Regions from separate parts of the Alloalcanivorax sp. genome, predicted to be linked through region 3. Evidence: predicted binding sites of a transcription regulator. Region 3 holds the regulator's gene; each other region holds the start of a gene.
The links. The regulator sigma-54, encoded in region 3, starts transcription at its own class of promoters, with help from an activator protein. The targets are predictions, from matches to a motif close to TGGCACNNNNNTTGCTNT.

Region 1 (5,296 bases), on a different contig from region 3:
GCCACGCCGCTGTCGCGCAGGCGCCGGAACCAGGCCGGGTCGTCCGGCGGCTCGCATTGCGCCTGGATCGGCAGGTCCACGGCGGCGGTGACGGCGGCGGCGCTGTCGCACAGGATGCGCGCGCCCCGGTCCCGCAGGTTGGGGGTGCCGGTGGTCATCACCATATGTTTGACGCCGTCCAGCGCCACCGCCGCCCGCGCCACCTCGGCCAGCTGCGCCGGGGTTTTATGAGCGATGGTGCGGCCCTCCTTGAGCGACTGCTCGATGGCGCAGAACTGGCAGGAGACCTTGCGGTTGTTATAGCGGATGCAGGTTTGCAGCACGGTGGTGGCGAGCACGTCCTTACCGTGCAGGGTGGCGATGTGCGAATAGGGCACGCCATCGTCGGTGCGCAGGTCGTAAAAGCGCGGTGTCGGGGTGAACGCCAGCCGGGCGATTTCCCGGCCCTCCCGGGACAGGGCGCCGCCGTCGTCGCCGGCGGTGCCCAGGCTGTACGGTGACTGATCGGCGCCGGCGGTGTGCACCGGGATCATCACCACCCGGCCATCGATCGATAGCGCCTTGTGGTCCGAGGGGCCGGCGCCGCCGCGCCGGCTGGGGGCGCCGTGGCCGGCGTCCTCCAGGCGTACGCCGCGGGTCTGCAGCTCATTGATGAGCTGTTCGGTGGACAACGCTTTGCTCGCGGTCATCGCTATCGCTCCTCTCGGACGGAGATTGGAAAGTGGCCACGGTGGGCGCCTGGTCGTCCGGTTTCGGGACGTCGTGCCAGGTGGCCGCCGGCCGTCGGTCGATCATCAGGCTGAGCAGTTCCGGGCGGGCGTAGTGGCCCACCGAATCCATCATCCGTTTGCGTTTCAGAATCAGCGCCATGTCCAGGTCGGCCACGCACAGGCCTTCGCCTTCGGTGATCGGCTCACCCAGTACCTTGCCTTCCGGGGACACGATCATGGTCATGCAGCCGCCGCGCAGGGCCTTTTGCTGGGCCGGGTCGTCGGTGATTGATTCAATCTGGTGGTCCTCCAGCCAGCCGGTGGCGTTGACCACGAAACAGCCGGATTCCGCCGCATGGTGGCGCATCGCCGCCTCGATCTGGTCGGCGAACACCTGGCCGACCATGGAACCGGGAAACTGGGCGCAGTGGATTTCCTCGTGCTGGGTCATCAGCGCGTAGCGGGCCAGGGGGTTGTAGTGTTCCCAGCAGGCCAGGGCGCCGATGCGCCCGACGCCGCTGTCCACCACCTTCAGGCCGCTGGCGTCGCCCTGGCCCCAGATCATGCGCTCGTGGTAGGTGGGCGTGATCTTGCGGCGCTTGAGCAGCAGGCGGCCGTCGCGGTCGAACACCACCTGGGTGTTGTAGAGCGTGCCCCGGTCCCGTTCGTTGACGCCCAGCACCACCACCATCGAATGGCGGGCGGCGAGGGCGGCGACCCGGTCCAACTCCGGGCCGGGCACCGTCACCGCCTGTTGGTAGAGGGCAAGGTGGTCCGCGCCGGAGAACGCCGGGGCGCGCACGAACGAAAAATACGGGTAGTAGGGCAGCAGGGTTTCCGGGAAGACGATCAGTTGCACGCCCCGCCCGGCGGCCTCCTCGAGGGTGGCGCACACCTTGTCCAGCGTGCCCCCGGGGGTGCGCAGGTCCGGCGCGATCTGCGCCGCCGCCGCCCGTACCGTTGCGGCTTCGTTCATGGCGCCGCTCCCTCAGGTGGTCCAGGTGTCGAGGATGAAGGCGCCGTCCCGGCGGTGCAGCAGCACCAGGTCCAGCACGTCCAGGGGATTGATTGGTCTGATCCCCTCAATCAATGAAGGCTCGCCGTGGCCGTACAGCGCCTGAAGCGCGAACCGGCAGGCGTACACCTTGCCGCCTTCCCCCATGAACTTGGTGATCTGGTTGTTGACCGCCATATGGCCGGGGAACGCCTCGTCACCCAGGGTCGGGAAGCCACGCTGCACGCCCAGGGTGACACCGGGGCCGTACAGCAGCACCGAGGTGTCGAACCCTTTGCGCTGCAAGCGCGTGGCCTGCAACATATTGACCAGCCCGATGGACCCTTCGAACGCCACGGTATGGAAGGTCACCAGGGCTTTCTCGCCCGGCTCCGCCTTGACGTCTTCGAACACCTTTTCTTCGTAGTCGACGAAAAAATCGCCTTTCTGATGCGCTGCTTTCTCTACGGTGGGCATAACCGTCTCCCTATGCTTTGAGGTTGGCCGAAGGCGGCGCCGATGGGGCCGCGCTCCGTAACCGTTCAATTGCAATCAATATGCCAATCAAGAGGTGAAATGATTGATTGGTCGGTGCCCTTATGGCTCAATAGGCGGCGAATCCCGTGGCGCCGCGAACAACCGGCCGGCGGGCAACCAATCAAAGCGCCGGGCGGCGCCCACCCTGATGAGCGACACTGGTGCACGGGGTGGCTCCGATCAGTGCGAAAAGGCGCCGCCGGCCGGCGCGGAGCGTGCCTATGACCTCATCCCAGGAGGCCTGGCGACCGGTTCTCAAGAACAGCGGCCAGCCAGTCTATATTCGTATCGCCGACGCCATCGGCGACGACATCCTGGCCGGCCGGCTGGGGGTCGGCGAGCGCCTGCCACCGCTGCGGGATCTGGCCGAAACCCTGCAACTGAACTACGCCACCGTGTCGCGGGGCTACGGCGAGGCGCAGCGCCGTGGTCTGATCTATTCGCGGGTCGGGCAGGGCTCCTTCGTGTGCCGGCCGGGCCGCGCCAGCCGCCGCAGCGCCAGCGCCGACCGGGCGGTGGACATGACCATGAACCTGCCGCCGGAACCCCGCGACCCGCTGCTGCGCGAGCGCATGGAAGCCGGGCTGCGCGCCCTGGGGCCGGACCTTCAGCCGTTGATGCGCTACCAGGAATTCGGCGGCTCCATGGAGGACCGCGAAGCGGCGGTGGCCTGGCTGGAGCGGCGACCTTTGACGGTGAGCGAGGACCGGGTGCTGGTGTGCCCCGGGGTGCAAAGCGCCTTGCTGGCGGTGCTCGGCAACCTGGCCCGGCCCGGCGACGTGGTGCTGTGCGAGGCGCTGACCTACCCGGGGCTGCGGGCCATTGCCGGGCAGCTGGGCCTGCGTTTGGTGGGGGTGCCGCTGGACGACGACGGCATTGATCCGGACGCGCTGGCGAAGCTGTGCGCGGAACATCATCCCAAGGCGTTGTACTGTAATCCGGTGCTGCTCAACCCGGCGGCGGTCACCTTGAGCGAAGAGCGCCGGCACCGGGTGGTGCAGATCGCCCGCCGTCATAACCTGCCGATTATCGAGGACGACGCCTACGGCCTGCTGCCCACCCACCGGCCGCCGGCGTTGGCGGCGCTGGCCCCGGAGCTGACCTATTACCTGTGCGGTTTCAGCAAGTCGTTGGGGGCCGGGCTGCGCATCGCCTACCTGGCGCTGCCCTCGGCCCGGTTGCGCTCACGGCTGGCGGTAACCTTGCGCGCCACCACCGTGATGGCATCGCCGATCACCGCGGCGCTGGCGTCCTGCTGGGTCCAGGACGGCACCGCCGACCTGGCACTGACGCTGACCCGCCGTGAGTCCCAGGCGCGCCAGGAACTGGTCGCGGAAATCCTGGCCGGCGCCGACTACCGATCGCACCCGGAAGCGTTCCACGTCTGGCTGCGGATGCCGCCCGCCTGGAGCCGGGTGGCGTTCGCCGCGCGGCTGCGCGCCCAGGGCATCAATGTGGTGGTCAGCGACGCCTTCGCGGTTAACGGCAAGCCGCCGGAAGCGGTGCGGCTTTGCCTGGGCGGCCCCGCCAGCCGCCAGGATCTGGGGCATGCCCTGCATGTGATCGCCGACGCTCTGCAGCAGCCGGGCGCGGCCAGTGCCGGCTTTTTCTGAGCCGTCCGTACTTTCGGAGGGCTGGCCAACGCCGGCCCGATGGGGAATGCTTGGCCCACTGTCCGAGTGGGGAAGAGTCAAAGTGGGGGAGCGCTGATATGGCGGATCTGGAATTCTGGTTCGATTTCGCCAGCCCGTACGCCTATCTGGCGGCGGAGACCATTGAGCCGGCCGCCGCCGAGGCCGGCGTGCGGGTGGTCTGGAAGCCGTTCCTGCTGGGCCCGATTTTCAGCGAGCAGGGCTGGACCGATTCGCCCTTCAACCTTTACCCGGCGCGGGGCCGTTACCTGTGGTTGGATCTGCAGCGCGAAACCCGGCGTCTGGGCATTGCCTGGCGCCGGCCCGCGCGCTTTCCGTTCAACAGCACCCTGGCCACCAAAACCGCCACCTGGATCGACACCGGGTTCCGGCTGCCGGCGTACTGCCGGGCGGTGTTCCGGGCCGGCTTCGCCGAGCGTCGTGATCCGGCCACGCCGACGGTGATCGAGGAGTGCCTGCGTCAGGCCGGGCTGGACCGCGCGCCCCTGGACCGGGCGCTGGCGGAAGGCGGTGGTGAGCGCACCCGGGCCGACGTGGCGGCGGCCCGGCAGCGGGATATTTTCGGTGCCCCGTCGTTCGTGGTGAACGGCGAACTGTTCTGGGGTAACGAGCGTCTCGGCGCGGCCCTGGAGCGCGCCTGGGTGGGCTAGCACTCAGGCCCGGGGTGCCAGCCCCCAGCGCTGCCACCAGGGAAGCGTTTCAGGTGTCGTCGCCCGCTGGGGGGCGTCGCCGAGTGTTTCCGGCATGGTGAGATAGCGCAGCACCAGACGGCCTATATCCAGGCGCGGCTGATAATGCAGAAACAGGCCGCCCAGGGTGCCGAACACCCGCGCCAGCATCACGAACTCCGCCGGTATTTTTTCCACCGGGTCGTCCTCCATGCGGATCAACAGCGCGCGCACCTGTTCCATCAGCGCTTCCGGGCCGGGCCACTGGGCGCCGGCGCCGCCGGTTTCCAGCATGGCGACCCGTATCTGATCGAGCAGGGCGTCGGTGAACGCCAGCAGGGTGTCCGGGCGACCGCTGCGGGTGGCGAAACCGAGCTCCGCCAGGGTCTCCGCGATCACCGTCCGTTCGCCGACAATGGCGGCCTGCAGCACCCGGAAATAGCCGCGCCGGTAGGTCTCCGGCAGCGTCATGGTGCAGCCGAAGTCGAGCACCACCACGCGGCCGTCGTCGTCGACCATCAGGTTGCCCGGGTGCGGGTCGGCCTGGAACACGCCGCCCACCAGCACCTGCCGGAACCAGGCGTCGAGCAGGGCGTGCAGGATTCCGCTGAGGGCGTCCTGGTCACCGCGTTGGTGGTGCTCGTCGAGCACCGTGGTGAGCTTGCGCCCGTGAATGAATTCGCTGGTCAGCACGCGCCGGCTGCACAGGGTGTCCACGGTGGCGGGGACGGTGAC
Region 2 (5,296 bases), on a different contig from region 3:
CGTGGTCGGCAACTTCGCCGATGCTGAGGGGGCCCTCTCCGTCAGCGGCCCAGAGACCCTGTTCACCAGCGCCGGCGGACAGGTGTACGGTGCTGACGGCATCGCCCATGTGCACTTCGCCGACGGCGCCACCGTGGTGTCCAACGCCACCGGTCTGGGCCAGAACGAAGGGAGCCTGGGCACCGTTCTGGTGGAAGGCCAGGACACCGATTGGAGCATCGCCGCCACGCTTACCGCCGGTCAGCGCGGCCAGGGCGACCTGACCATCCTCGACGCCAGCGTGCATTCCGACGCCTATGTGGTGCTCGGGCGCTATCAAACCGGCTCCGGTCGGATCAACCTCAACGGCGGCCATCTGAGCAGCACCAACTACACCGCGGTGGGGCAGGACGGTCAGGGCCTGATGACGTTGAGCAACGGCGCCAGCATGGAGACCGCCCAGGGCCTGCTGGGCTGGGAAACCACCGCCAGCGGTGAACTCCATATGACCGGTGCCGATACGCTCTGGTCCGGCAGCCACTATTTATACGTCGGCTATGCCGGCGAGGGGCTGGCCACCGTGGCCGACGGTGCCACCGTGCGCATCACGCCCGGCGAAAGCGCGCCCTCCCTGGTGGCGATTGCCGGTATGGCGGGCTCCAAGGGCACGCTATACCTGGGCGGTGAGACCGGCGCCACCGACGCCGGCGTGCTGGACGTCGAGGAGGTCCGTTTCGGCGCCGGCGACGGCACGCTGGTCTTCAACCACACCAGTCAGGACTATCAGTTTCTGCCGGTGTTCAACGGCGACGGGCTGATCGAGCACCGCGCCGGCGACACTGTTCTGAACGGTGAATCGGCGGGCTTTACCGGCACCTCCCGGCTTACCGGCGGCACTCTGACGCTGGCCGCGGACCAGGCCCTGGGTGACGGCACCCTGGAGCTGGACGGCGGCACCCTGGCGACCCGGGGTGACGTGACCCTGGGCAACGACATCGTGCAGAACACCGACACGACACTGCTGGCGGGCGCCGGTACCGCCGCTTTCACCGGCGACCTGGAGCTGAACGATTTCCTGCTCACCGTGGACGGCGCCGGCGATACGGTGTTCAGCGGCAATATCAGCGCCGGCAGCGGCGCCCTGGACATGATCGGCAGCGGCACCTTGTCGCTCACCGGCGACGCCGCCGGTTTTAACGGCCATCACCAGGTGAACGCCGGGGTGTTGTCGGTGGACGGCGCCCTGGCCGGCACCCTGGACGTGTACGACGGCGCCCGCTTGCAGGGCAGCGGCAGCGTGGGCAGCACGGTGATTCACGACGGCGCGGCCCTGGCGCCGGGCAATTCGATCGGCGCCCTGACCGTCAATGGCGACCTGCAGTTTCAGGACGGGGCCGAGTTTGAAGTGGAAGTCGACCCCACCGGCAGTGCCGCGGACCATGTGCGGGTTACCGGTGTCGCCACCCTGGACGGTTCCGTGGTGCATGTGGGCGAGGCCGGTGAATACCGGCCGATCAGCCGCTACCGCATTCTCACCGCCGACGGTGGTTTGAGCGGCCGTTTCGACGCCGCCGATTCCGACTACCTGTTCCTGGACGCCAGCCTGCTCTACGACACCAATAACGTGGATCTGGAACTGCGCCGCAACGACGTGCGGTTCGCCGCCCTCGCCCGCACGCCCAATCAGCGTGCCGCGGCGAGCGGTGTGGAAAGTCTCGGCGCCGGTCAGGCGCTGCATGATGAAGTGGCGATGCAGACGGTCTCCCCCCGCGCGCTCGCCGCCGCCTACGACAGCTTGTCCGGTGAACTGCACGCCAGCGCCCTGGGCGCGCTGGCGGAGGACAGCCAACTGCTGCGCGACGCCGCCATGGCCCGTTTCCGTGACGAGGACCGGGCCGCCGCCACCACACTGGCGCGCGGCGAAGGCGTTACCGCCTGGGTGAGTGGCTACGGTAATAAAGGCGGCACCGACGGGGATTCAGGCACGGCCCATCGGGACCGGGACACGCACGGTGCCTTGCTGGGCGTGGATCGGTTGTTCGCCGACGGCGGACGCGCCGGCATGCTGGTGGGCTACGGCCGAACCAATCTGGCGCTCGCCGAACAGCGTGGCCGTGCCGATATCGACAGCGTTCATGCCGGTGTCTTCGGTGAGCGGCGTCTGGGCGCCGGCGCCCTGCGTGGGGGCGCCTTCTACAGCCACCAGCGGATCGACGGCCGCCGCCGGGCCGTGGTGGGCGCCATGGACGAGACCCTCACCAGTGACCGCAAGGCGGACACCTGGCAGGCGTTCATTGAAGGCGCCCGCCGCTTCGGCGTGGAGCGGGGCGTGGAGCCCTTCGCGCGGCTGGCCCAGGTGCGGGTGACCCTGGGTGACGGCGATGAGCGTGGCGGCGACGCCGCCCTGCAGGGTGACCGGGACAGCCTGGACACCACCTTCACCACCCTGGGCACGCGTGCCTTCGTCACCTTGCCCGGCAATCCGGCCACGCGTCTGTACAGCTCTTTAGGCTGGCGCCATGCGTTTGGAGACACCACGCCGGAAACATCCCTGCGCTTCGCCGGCGGTGACGCCTTCACCGTCGAAGGGGCGCCGCTGGCCGAGGACACCCTGGTGATGGAAGCCGGCCTCACCTGGCTGCTGGCGCCGCGCGCCACCCTTAACCTGGGCTATCAGGGCGAGACCGGTGACGGCCGTGCCGATCACGGCGGCCAGATCCGTTTCGGCTGGACGTTCTGAAACCCTCGCCGCGGGTTTCTTCTACGACTTCTCTCCGGCGGCGCTTTCCAGCGCCGCCACTTCCTTCTCCAGAGATTCCAGCCGGGCGCGGGTGCGCTCCAGCACCTGCTGCTGAATCTCGAATTCCTCACGGCTGATCAGATCCAGCCGGGTCAGCGTCTCATTGAGCACGGCGCGCACGCTGTGCTCCACCTCCTGACGCAATTGCCCCAGGTCTCCGGGCAGATGGCGGCTGATGTCGCTCATCAAACGATCGAGAAAGGCTTGGCTTTGCATGGCCACAGGCTCCACTATTTGCAACACGGGCGGGTCAGGGTGCGATGGTACCACCGCCCTTGATGTTATGGGGCGTCTCAAGAGCACCGTAACGGCGTGCACCATTTTGGGAAGTGCCCCGCGATGGTGCACTATATTGCCGCAACCGACCCCGGAACACCCCGGGGTTGCAGTTCTAACCCTCTGAAAATGCGTGACTTTTAAAAATTGGCATGGGTCGTGCAGCTAACGGGCTAGAGCGTTCGCGCGAGTGGATGGATCGGGAACCAAAGAGGGGCCTGAAACCCAACGGACGTTAACGGACGCGTTATAAGCGTTTGAAGGAGATAGAAATGAAACTGGTTACAGCCATCATCAAGCCGTTCAAATTGGACGACGTGCGTGAAGCACTGTCCGAGATCGGCGTTCAGGGCATCACCGTTACCGAGGTGAAAGGCTTCGGACGTCAAAAGGGTCACACCGAGCTGTATCGCGGCGCGGAATACGTGGTCGATTTCCTGCCCAAGGTAAAAATCGAAGTGGCCATCGCGGAGGCCAGCCTGGATCAGGTTATCGAAGCGATCACCAAAGCGGCCAATACCGGGAAAATCGGTGACGGCAAGATCTTTGTCACCACCCTGGAGCAGGCCATCCGCATCCGTACCGGCGAGACCGGCGAGGACGCGATCTAAAGTTTAGAAGCTTACGTTTAGAGAAATGTGTAACACGACCCATGCCAAGGTCCTGAACACGCTTCCAATTCTCGGAGGGTTGCAACGTGGAAAATCAAATCTTTGAACTTCAGTACGCCATCGACACCTTTTATTTTCTGGTGTGTGGCGCACTGGTAATGTGGATGGCGGCGGGCTTCGCGATGCTCGAAGCCGGCCTGGTGCGTGCTAAAAACACCACCGAAATTCTCACCAAGAACGTGGCGCTGTTCGCCATCGCCTGCCTGATGTACCTGGTCTGCGGTTATTCGATCATGTACGGCGGCGGCATCTTCCTGAACGGCATTGAAGCCTTTGATCTGGCCGGTGTGCTGGCGGACTCCGCGGAAGCGGGTTTTGACGGCGGCTCGGTCTACTCCGGCGCGTCCGACTTCTTCTTCCAGGTAGTGTTCGTCGCCACCGCCATGTCCATCGTTTCCGGTGCCGTGGCCGAGCGTATGAAGCTGTGGGCCTTCCTGGCGTTCGCGGTGGTCATGACCGGTTTCATCTACCCGATGGAAGGCGCCTGGACCTGGGGCGGCGTCGACGTGTTCGGCATGTACAACCTGGGTGATCTGGGCTTCTCCGACTTCGCCGGTTCCGGCATCGTGCACATGGCCGGTGCGGCCGCCGCCCTGGCCGGTGTGCTGCTGCTGGGCGCCCGTAAAGGCAAGTACGGCCCGAACGGCGAGATCCACGCCATCCCCGGTGCCAACCTGCCGCTGGCGACCCTGGGTACCTTCATCCTGTGGATGGGCTGGTTCGGCTTCAACGGCGGTTCCGTGCTGAAGCTCGGCGACGCCGCCAGCGCGCACTCCGTGGCCATGGTGTTCCTGAACACCAACACCGCCGCCGCCGGTGGTGCCGTTGCCGCGCTGATCGTGGGCCGCTTCCTGTTCGGCAAGGCCGACCTGACCATGCTGCTCAACGGCGCCCTGGCCGGCCTGGTGACCATTACCGCCGAGCCGTCCACCCCGACCGCTCTGACCGCCACCCTGTTCGGCGCGATCGGTGGCGTGCTGGTGGTGTTCAGCATCGTGACCCTGGACAAGCTGAAGATCGACGATCCGGTCGGTGCCATCTCCGTGCACGGTGTGGTCGGCTTCCTGGGCCTGATGCTGGTGCCGATCACCAACGACGGTTCCAGCTTCTCCGGCCAGCTGATCGGCGCCCTGACCATCTTCGTATGGGTGTTCGTGGCCAGCCTGATCGTGTGGGCCATCCTCAAGGCGATCTTCGGCATCCGCGTCTCCGAAGAGGACGAGTACGAAGGCATGGATATCGTGGACTGCGGTATGGAAGCGTACCCGGAGTTCGTGAAGAGCTGATTCTGTCTCTCCAATCTGTCTTGCACCAACCTACAGGGCGCCTTCGGGCGCCCTTTTTTGTATCGGTGAAACAAGTCTCTGGTATCCTGCCGGGAGCGGCGCTCCCTTTCGCGGGCCGGGCCCGCTCCTACAAGTCATCACCGAGTATTGTCTGTGTTTGCTGATCTGAATCTCCATGAACGTTTATTGCGCGCCCTGGAAGAGCTGTCGCTGAGTGAGCCCACGGCGGTGCAAACGGCGGCTATTCCCCCCGCTCTGGCGGGTCGGGATCTGCGCGTGGTGGC
Region 3 (5,296 bases):
CATCCGGGCGGCAGCCTGGGCCGGCGCCTGCTGCTCAAGGTCGACGACATCATGCACGCGGAAGAGCGCCTGCCCCGGGTCAACCGCGACGCCAGCCTGTCCGACGCCCTGCTGGAAATGACCCGCAAGGGCCTGGGCATGACCACCGTGGTGGACGACGACGGCCGCCTGATCGGCATCTTCACCGACGGCGATTTGCGCCGCACCCTGGAAAAGGGCCTGGATATCCGCCAGGCCGGCATCGCCGACGTGATGTCGCCGCGCCCGGTGACCATGCCGCCCGGGCACCTGGCCGCCGAGGCCCTGCAAATCATGGAGACGCGCAAGATCAACGGCCTGGTGGTGTGTGACGCCGACCAGCGCCCGGTGGGCGCCCTCAACACCCAGGACCTGCTGCGCGCGGGGGTGATGTAGTGACCTTGCTGGTGTCCAGCGCCGACGCGCGCAACCTGAAACTGATGGCCTTCGACGTGGACGGCGTGCTCACCGACGGCCGCCTCTATTACGGCCCCGACGGCGAAGCGCTCAAGGTGTTCAACACCCTGGACGGTCACGGCCTCAAGAAACTGGCCGCCAGCGGCGTCACCCTGGCGCTGATCACCGGCCGCGACACGCCCATGGTGGCCCGCCGCGCCGCCGAGCTGGGCATTCAGCACGTGATCCAGGGCCGCGAGGACAAGGGCGTGGCGCTGGCCGACCTGGCCGCCTCGCTGGGCGTGACCGCCCGCGAAACCGGCTACGCCGGCGACGATGAACCGGACGTGCCGGCCCTGCAGTGGGCGCAGATCGCCTTCGCACCGTCCAGCGGCCACGACTGCGCGCGGGCGGCGGCCGACCACGTGACCCGCGCCCGAGGCGGCGAAGGCGCGGTGCGCGAAATCTGCGACGCCCTTCTCGAACACCGGGGTGACGCGTGAAACGGCAGGGCCTGCTTAGCGCCTCCGGCATCCTGCTGCTGGGCTTGATCGTGCTGATGACCCTGCACGAGTGGGACAACCCTCTGGAAGAGGACCGCGAGGCGTTTCTCAACGCGCCGATGATCATCGCCGACCGGATCGTCGCCAAAGCCTACGACGAAGAGGACGGCCGGGTGCAGTACCGCCTGGTGGCGGATCACTTGGAGCAGTACGAACGGGACGCGCTCACCACCCTCACTGAACCGGTGTTGCGCATGGACAACAGCAACGGCCTGTGGACGATCCAGTCCCGCCGTGGTGAAGTGCGCGACAACGGTGACCTGATTGTCTTCACGGACCAGGTGGAAGCGCGCAGCGAAAGCAACGGCGTCACCCTGGACACCGAGGAACTGCAGTACCACAACGACACTAACCGCGTGGTCTCCCCCGGCGAGCTCGCCATGCGCCACCGCGACGGCCGCACCCGCGCCGGCGCCATGGAAAGCGATCTGACCAGCGGCGAAATGACACTCAAGCAAGGAGTGGTAAGTGAATTCACAGGCAGCACGGAATAGGTCCGCCCTGGGCAAGGCTCTGCTGGCTCTGGCGTTGACCGCGCTGACCGCCGGCGCCGCCGCCCAGCAGCCCACCGGCCCGGTGGAGGTGAGCGCCGATGAGGCCACCTTCGAACAGAGCGCCGGCACCGGCGTGTATCGCGGCAACGCCGAGCTGATCCAGGGCAAGCGGCGCCTGAACGCGGATGTGATCCGCCTGTTCACCGAGAACAATGAACTGATGCGGGTGGAAGCCACCGGGTCGCCGGTGCGCATGGTGGAAGGCAAGGAATTGAACGCCCGCGCCGACAAGCTGGTCTACGACCTGGCGCAGCGCAGCCTGGTGCTCACCGGCAACGCCCGCGTCACCCACCAGGGCAACACCTTCGAAGGCGCCAAGGTGGAGTACAACCTGGATTCGCGCCGCGTGGACGCCAGCAGCGAAGGCGACAAGCGGGTCCGTCTGGTGATCCCGGCCAAGAACGCCGAGCAAGCCAGCGAGGACGCCGAGCCGGAGGAGCAGGACAACGGCGAACCGGCCCAGGACGCCCCGGCCGCGCAACCCGACAATGCGGAGACCCCCTGAGATGGCACATCTGAGCGCCCATAACCTGGCCAAGAGCTACAAGAGCACCCGCGTCATCGAGGACGTCTCCCTGGAAGTGGAAGCCGGCCAGATCGTCGGTCTGCTGGGCCCCAACGGCGCCGGCAAGACCACCTGCTTCTATATGATCGTGGGCCTGGTGGCCGCCGACGCCGGCCGCATCGAGATCAACGGCAACGACATCACCCACCTGCCCATGCACGGCCGGGCCAAACGCGGCATCGGCTACCTGCCCCAGGAGGCGAGCATCTTCCGCCGCCTCACCGTGGAGCAGAACATCATGGCGATCCTGGAAACGCGCAAGAGCCTCAGCAAGGCGGAGCGCAAGGAGCAGCTGGAGAAACTGCTGCAGGAATTCCACATCGACCATATCCGCGACAGCATGGGCATGAGCCTGTCCGGCGGCGAGCGGCGGCGCGCGGAGATCGCCCGCGGTCTGGCCACGGACCCGGACTTTATTCTGCTCGATGAGCCCTTCGCCGGGGTCGACCCGATCTCCGTGAACGACATCAAGAGCATCATCCGCCATCTCAAGGACCGCGGCATCGGCGTGCTGATCACCGACCACAACGTCCGCGAGACCCTGGATATCTGCGACACCGCCTATATCGTCAGCACCGGCCATATCATCGCCGACGGCGACGCCGACACCATTCTCGGCAACCAGCAGGTGCGCGACGTCTACCTGGGCGCCGATTTCCGGCTCTAGTGGCGACAAAAGCGGCGGCGGGCGCCGCCGCGCCTTGCGCACCGCCCAAACCCTTGCATATAGTGGACGCCTTCCCGCCGCATCGCCCTACACCCTTCCGCCGGACAACACAATAGCTGGCATGATTATTGCTTAATTTCGATTGATGCTGCTATGCTCCAACCCTCGGGATCGAGCAACCAGACACGCAGCATGAAACCCTCCTTACAGCTTCAAATCGGCCAGCAGCTGACCATGACGCCCCAGCTGCAGCAGGCAATCCGCCTGCTGCAGCTGTCGACGCTGGACCTGCGCCTGGAGATCCAGCAGGCGGTGGAGACCAACCCACTGCTGGAAATTGAGGAAGGCGCCGAGGATTTCAGCGCCGATGACGGCGAGTACGACGCCGACGCGGACCTGGACGTGGAGCGCAGCGACGCCCTGGAAGACCTGGTGGACGGCCCGGTGGAGACCGACAGCGACTGGGACGACCTCTACGTGGGCCAGAGCAGCCCCGGCGGCGAAAGCGAGGACGCCGACGCCTGGCAGCAGCGCCACGCCAACCCGGACACCCTGATCAGCCACATGGAGTGGCAGCTCAACCTGACGCCGATGAGCGACCGGGACCGGGTGATCGCGCAGATCATCATTGAAGCCCTGGACGAGCGCGGCTTCGTCACCGTGCCCCTGGAAGACCTGGTCACCACCGCCCATAACGAAATCGCCGACCCGGACGACCCGGTGGAAGACGATGAAGTGGTGGCGGTGCTGCACCGGCTGCAACAGTTTGACCCGGTCGGCGTGGCCAGCCACGACCTGGCCGAGTGCCTGGGCGTGCAGCTGGCCCAGCTGCCCGAGGACACTCCGCATCTGGACCACGCCCGCGCGGTGCTGGCGCACCAGACGCTGCTGGAAAAACACGATTACGCCGGCCTGCGGCGCGCCCTGGGCGCCACCGAGGAGGCCCTGCTCGCGGCCATGGCCCTGCTGCGCGGCCTGGACCCGGCCCCGGGCCAGCAGATCGGCGGCGAGAGCGCCGATTACGCAGTCCCCGACGTGGTGGTCAGCGCCCACAAGGGCGGCTGGCGGGTGGCGCTCAACGAGGCGGTGCTGCCGCGCGTCAACCTCCACGCCCAGTACGCCCAGATGGCCCGCCAGGTCGGCGGCGAGGACGGCCAGTACCTGCGTAACTGCATGCAGGAGGCCAAATGGTTCCTGAAAAGCCTGCAAAGCCGCCACGACACCCTGCTGAAAGTGGCCAGCCGCATCGTCGAGGTGCAGCAGGACTTCTTCAACTACGGTGAAGAGGCGATGAAACCGCTGGTCCTGGCGGACATCGCCGAGGCCGTGGGCATGCACGAGTCCACCATCAGTCGGGTCACCAACCAGAAATTCATGCTCACGCCCAAGGGCGTGTTCGAGCTGAAATATTTCTTCTCAAGTCACGTCGACACGGACGGCGGCGGTGAGTGTTCCTCCACCGCCATTCGTGCCATCATTAAGAAGCTGGTCGCCGCCGAGAGTCCTCGCAAGCCGCTCAGCGACAACAAGCTGGCGAGCTTGCTGAATGATCAGGGGATCAAGGTGGCGCGCCGCACGGTCGCCAAATATCGCGAGGCGATGCGCATCCCGTCCTCGAGCGCCCGCAAGCGTTTGGTGTAGGCGCGCGGAGGATGGGTCTTAACGAGGTATAGGAGCCAGCCATGCAAATAAACATCAGTGGTCACCACCTGGATATCACCGACGCCCTGCGTGACTATGTGGACGAAAAGTTCGCCAAACTGGAGCGCCATTTCGATCAGATCACCAGCATTCAGGTGATCCTGTCTCCGGAGCCCAAATCCCACAAGGCCGAATCCACCATCCACATCTCCGGCGCCGACGTGTTCGCCACCGCCCACGCGGACGACATGTACGCGGCCATTGATGCGCTGACCAACAAGCTGGACCGGCAAATCCTCAAACACAAAGAGAAGACGGTGGACCGTAAACACGGTCATTAACCCTATGCGAGTACGTGAATTGCTCAGCGAAGACCGCACCTATAACGACGTGTCGGTCACCAGTAAAAAACGGTTGCTCGATCAGATCGCCCAGCTGGCCGCGGCCAGCTGCGGCGGCCTCAACGAGCAGGAAGTGTTCGACGCCCTGGTGGCCCGGGAAAAACTCGGGTCCACCGGCATCGGCGAGGGCATCGCCATTCCCCACTGCCGGCTGGGCCACTGCGAGGGCGCGGTGGGCCTGCTGTTGAAGCTGGAAGACGCGGTGGACTTCGACGCCGTCGACGGGCGCCCGGTGGATCTGGTGTTCGTGCTGCTGGTGCCGGAGCAGAACCCGGAACAGCACCTCAAGACACTCAGCCACCTGGCCAGCCTGTTCAACGACGATGACTACCGCAGCGACCTGCGACGGGCCCACAGCAACCAGCAGTTGTTCCAGGTGGCGGTGGAATCGGAAGCGGAACTACGCCTCGCGTCCTAGCCCTTACCGGTTGCCCCCTTATGAAGCTCACCATTCTCAGCGGCCGCTCCGGGTCGGGTAAAACCACCGCCCT

Region 1: ACEQZD_RS14605 (MSMEG_0572/Sll0783 family nitrogen starvation response protein) is a predicted target of sigma-54. The motif match lies at 2,250-2,267, and genes of this name have one in related genera.
Region 2: glnK (P-II family nitrogen regulator) is a predicted target of sigma-54. The motif match lies at 3,204-3,221, and genes of this name have one in related genera.

Annotation. Positions count from the first base shown of each region.
Region 1 covers NZ_CAXPXK010000126.1:1,748-7,043, reverse strand. Annotated here, with positions in the region: gene ACEQZD_RS14615 (MSMEG_0568 family radical SAM protein) at 1-689, opposite strand, end outside; gene ACEQZD_RS14610 (Nit6803 family nitrilase) at 646-1,686, opposite strand; gene ACEQZD_RS14605 (MSMEG_0572/Sll0783 family nitrogen starvation response protein) at 1,699-2,181, opposite strand; gene ACEQZD_RS14600 (PLP-dependent aminotransferase family protein) at 2,463-3,854, shown strand; gene ACEQZD_RS14595 (2-hydroxychromene-2-carboxylate isomerase) at 3,953-4,543, shown strand; gene ACEQZD_RS14590 (ABC1 kinase family protein) at 4,547-5,296, opposite strand, start outside.
Region 2 covers NZ_CAXPXK010000056.1:13,043-18,338, forward strand. Annotated here, with positions in the region: gene ACEQZD_RS06995 (autotransporter domain-containing protein) at 1-2,719, shown strand, start outside; gene ACEQZD_RS07000 (accessory factor UbiK family protein) at 2,741-2,995, opposite strand; gene glnK (P-II family nitrogen regulator) at 3,328-3,666, shown strand; gene ACEQZD_RS07010 (ammonium transporter) at 3,753-5,012, shown strand; gene ACEQZD_RS07015 (DEAD/DEAH box helicase) at 5,166-5,296, shown strand, end outside.
Region 3 covers NZ_CAXPXK010000100.1:110,054-115,349, reverse strand. Annotated here, with positions in the region: gene ACEQZD_RS12825 (KpsF/GutQ family sugar-phosphate isomerase) at 1-414, shown strand, start outside; gene ACEQZD_RS12820 (HAD family hydrolase) at 459-917, shown strand; gene lptC (LPS export ABC transporter periplasmic protein LptC) at 914-1,471, shown strand; gene lptA (lipopolysaccharide transport periplasmic protein LptA) at 1,446-2,036, shown strand; gene lptB (LPS export ABC transporter ATP-binding protein) at 2,038-2,763, shown strand; gene ACEQZD_RS12800 (RNA polymerase factor sigma-54) at 2,956-4,404, shown strand; gene hpf (ribosome hibernation-promoting factor, HPF/YfiA family) at 4,446-4,745, shown strand; gene ptsN (PTS IIA-like nitrogen regulatory protein PtsN) at 4,750-5,223, shown strand; gene rapZ (RNase adapter RapZ) at 5,244-5,296, shown strand, end outside.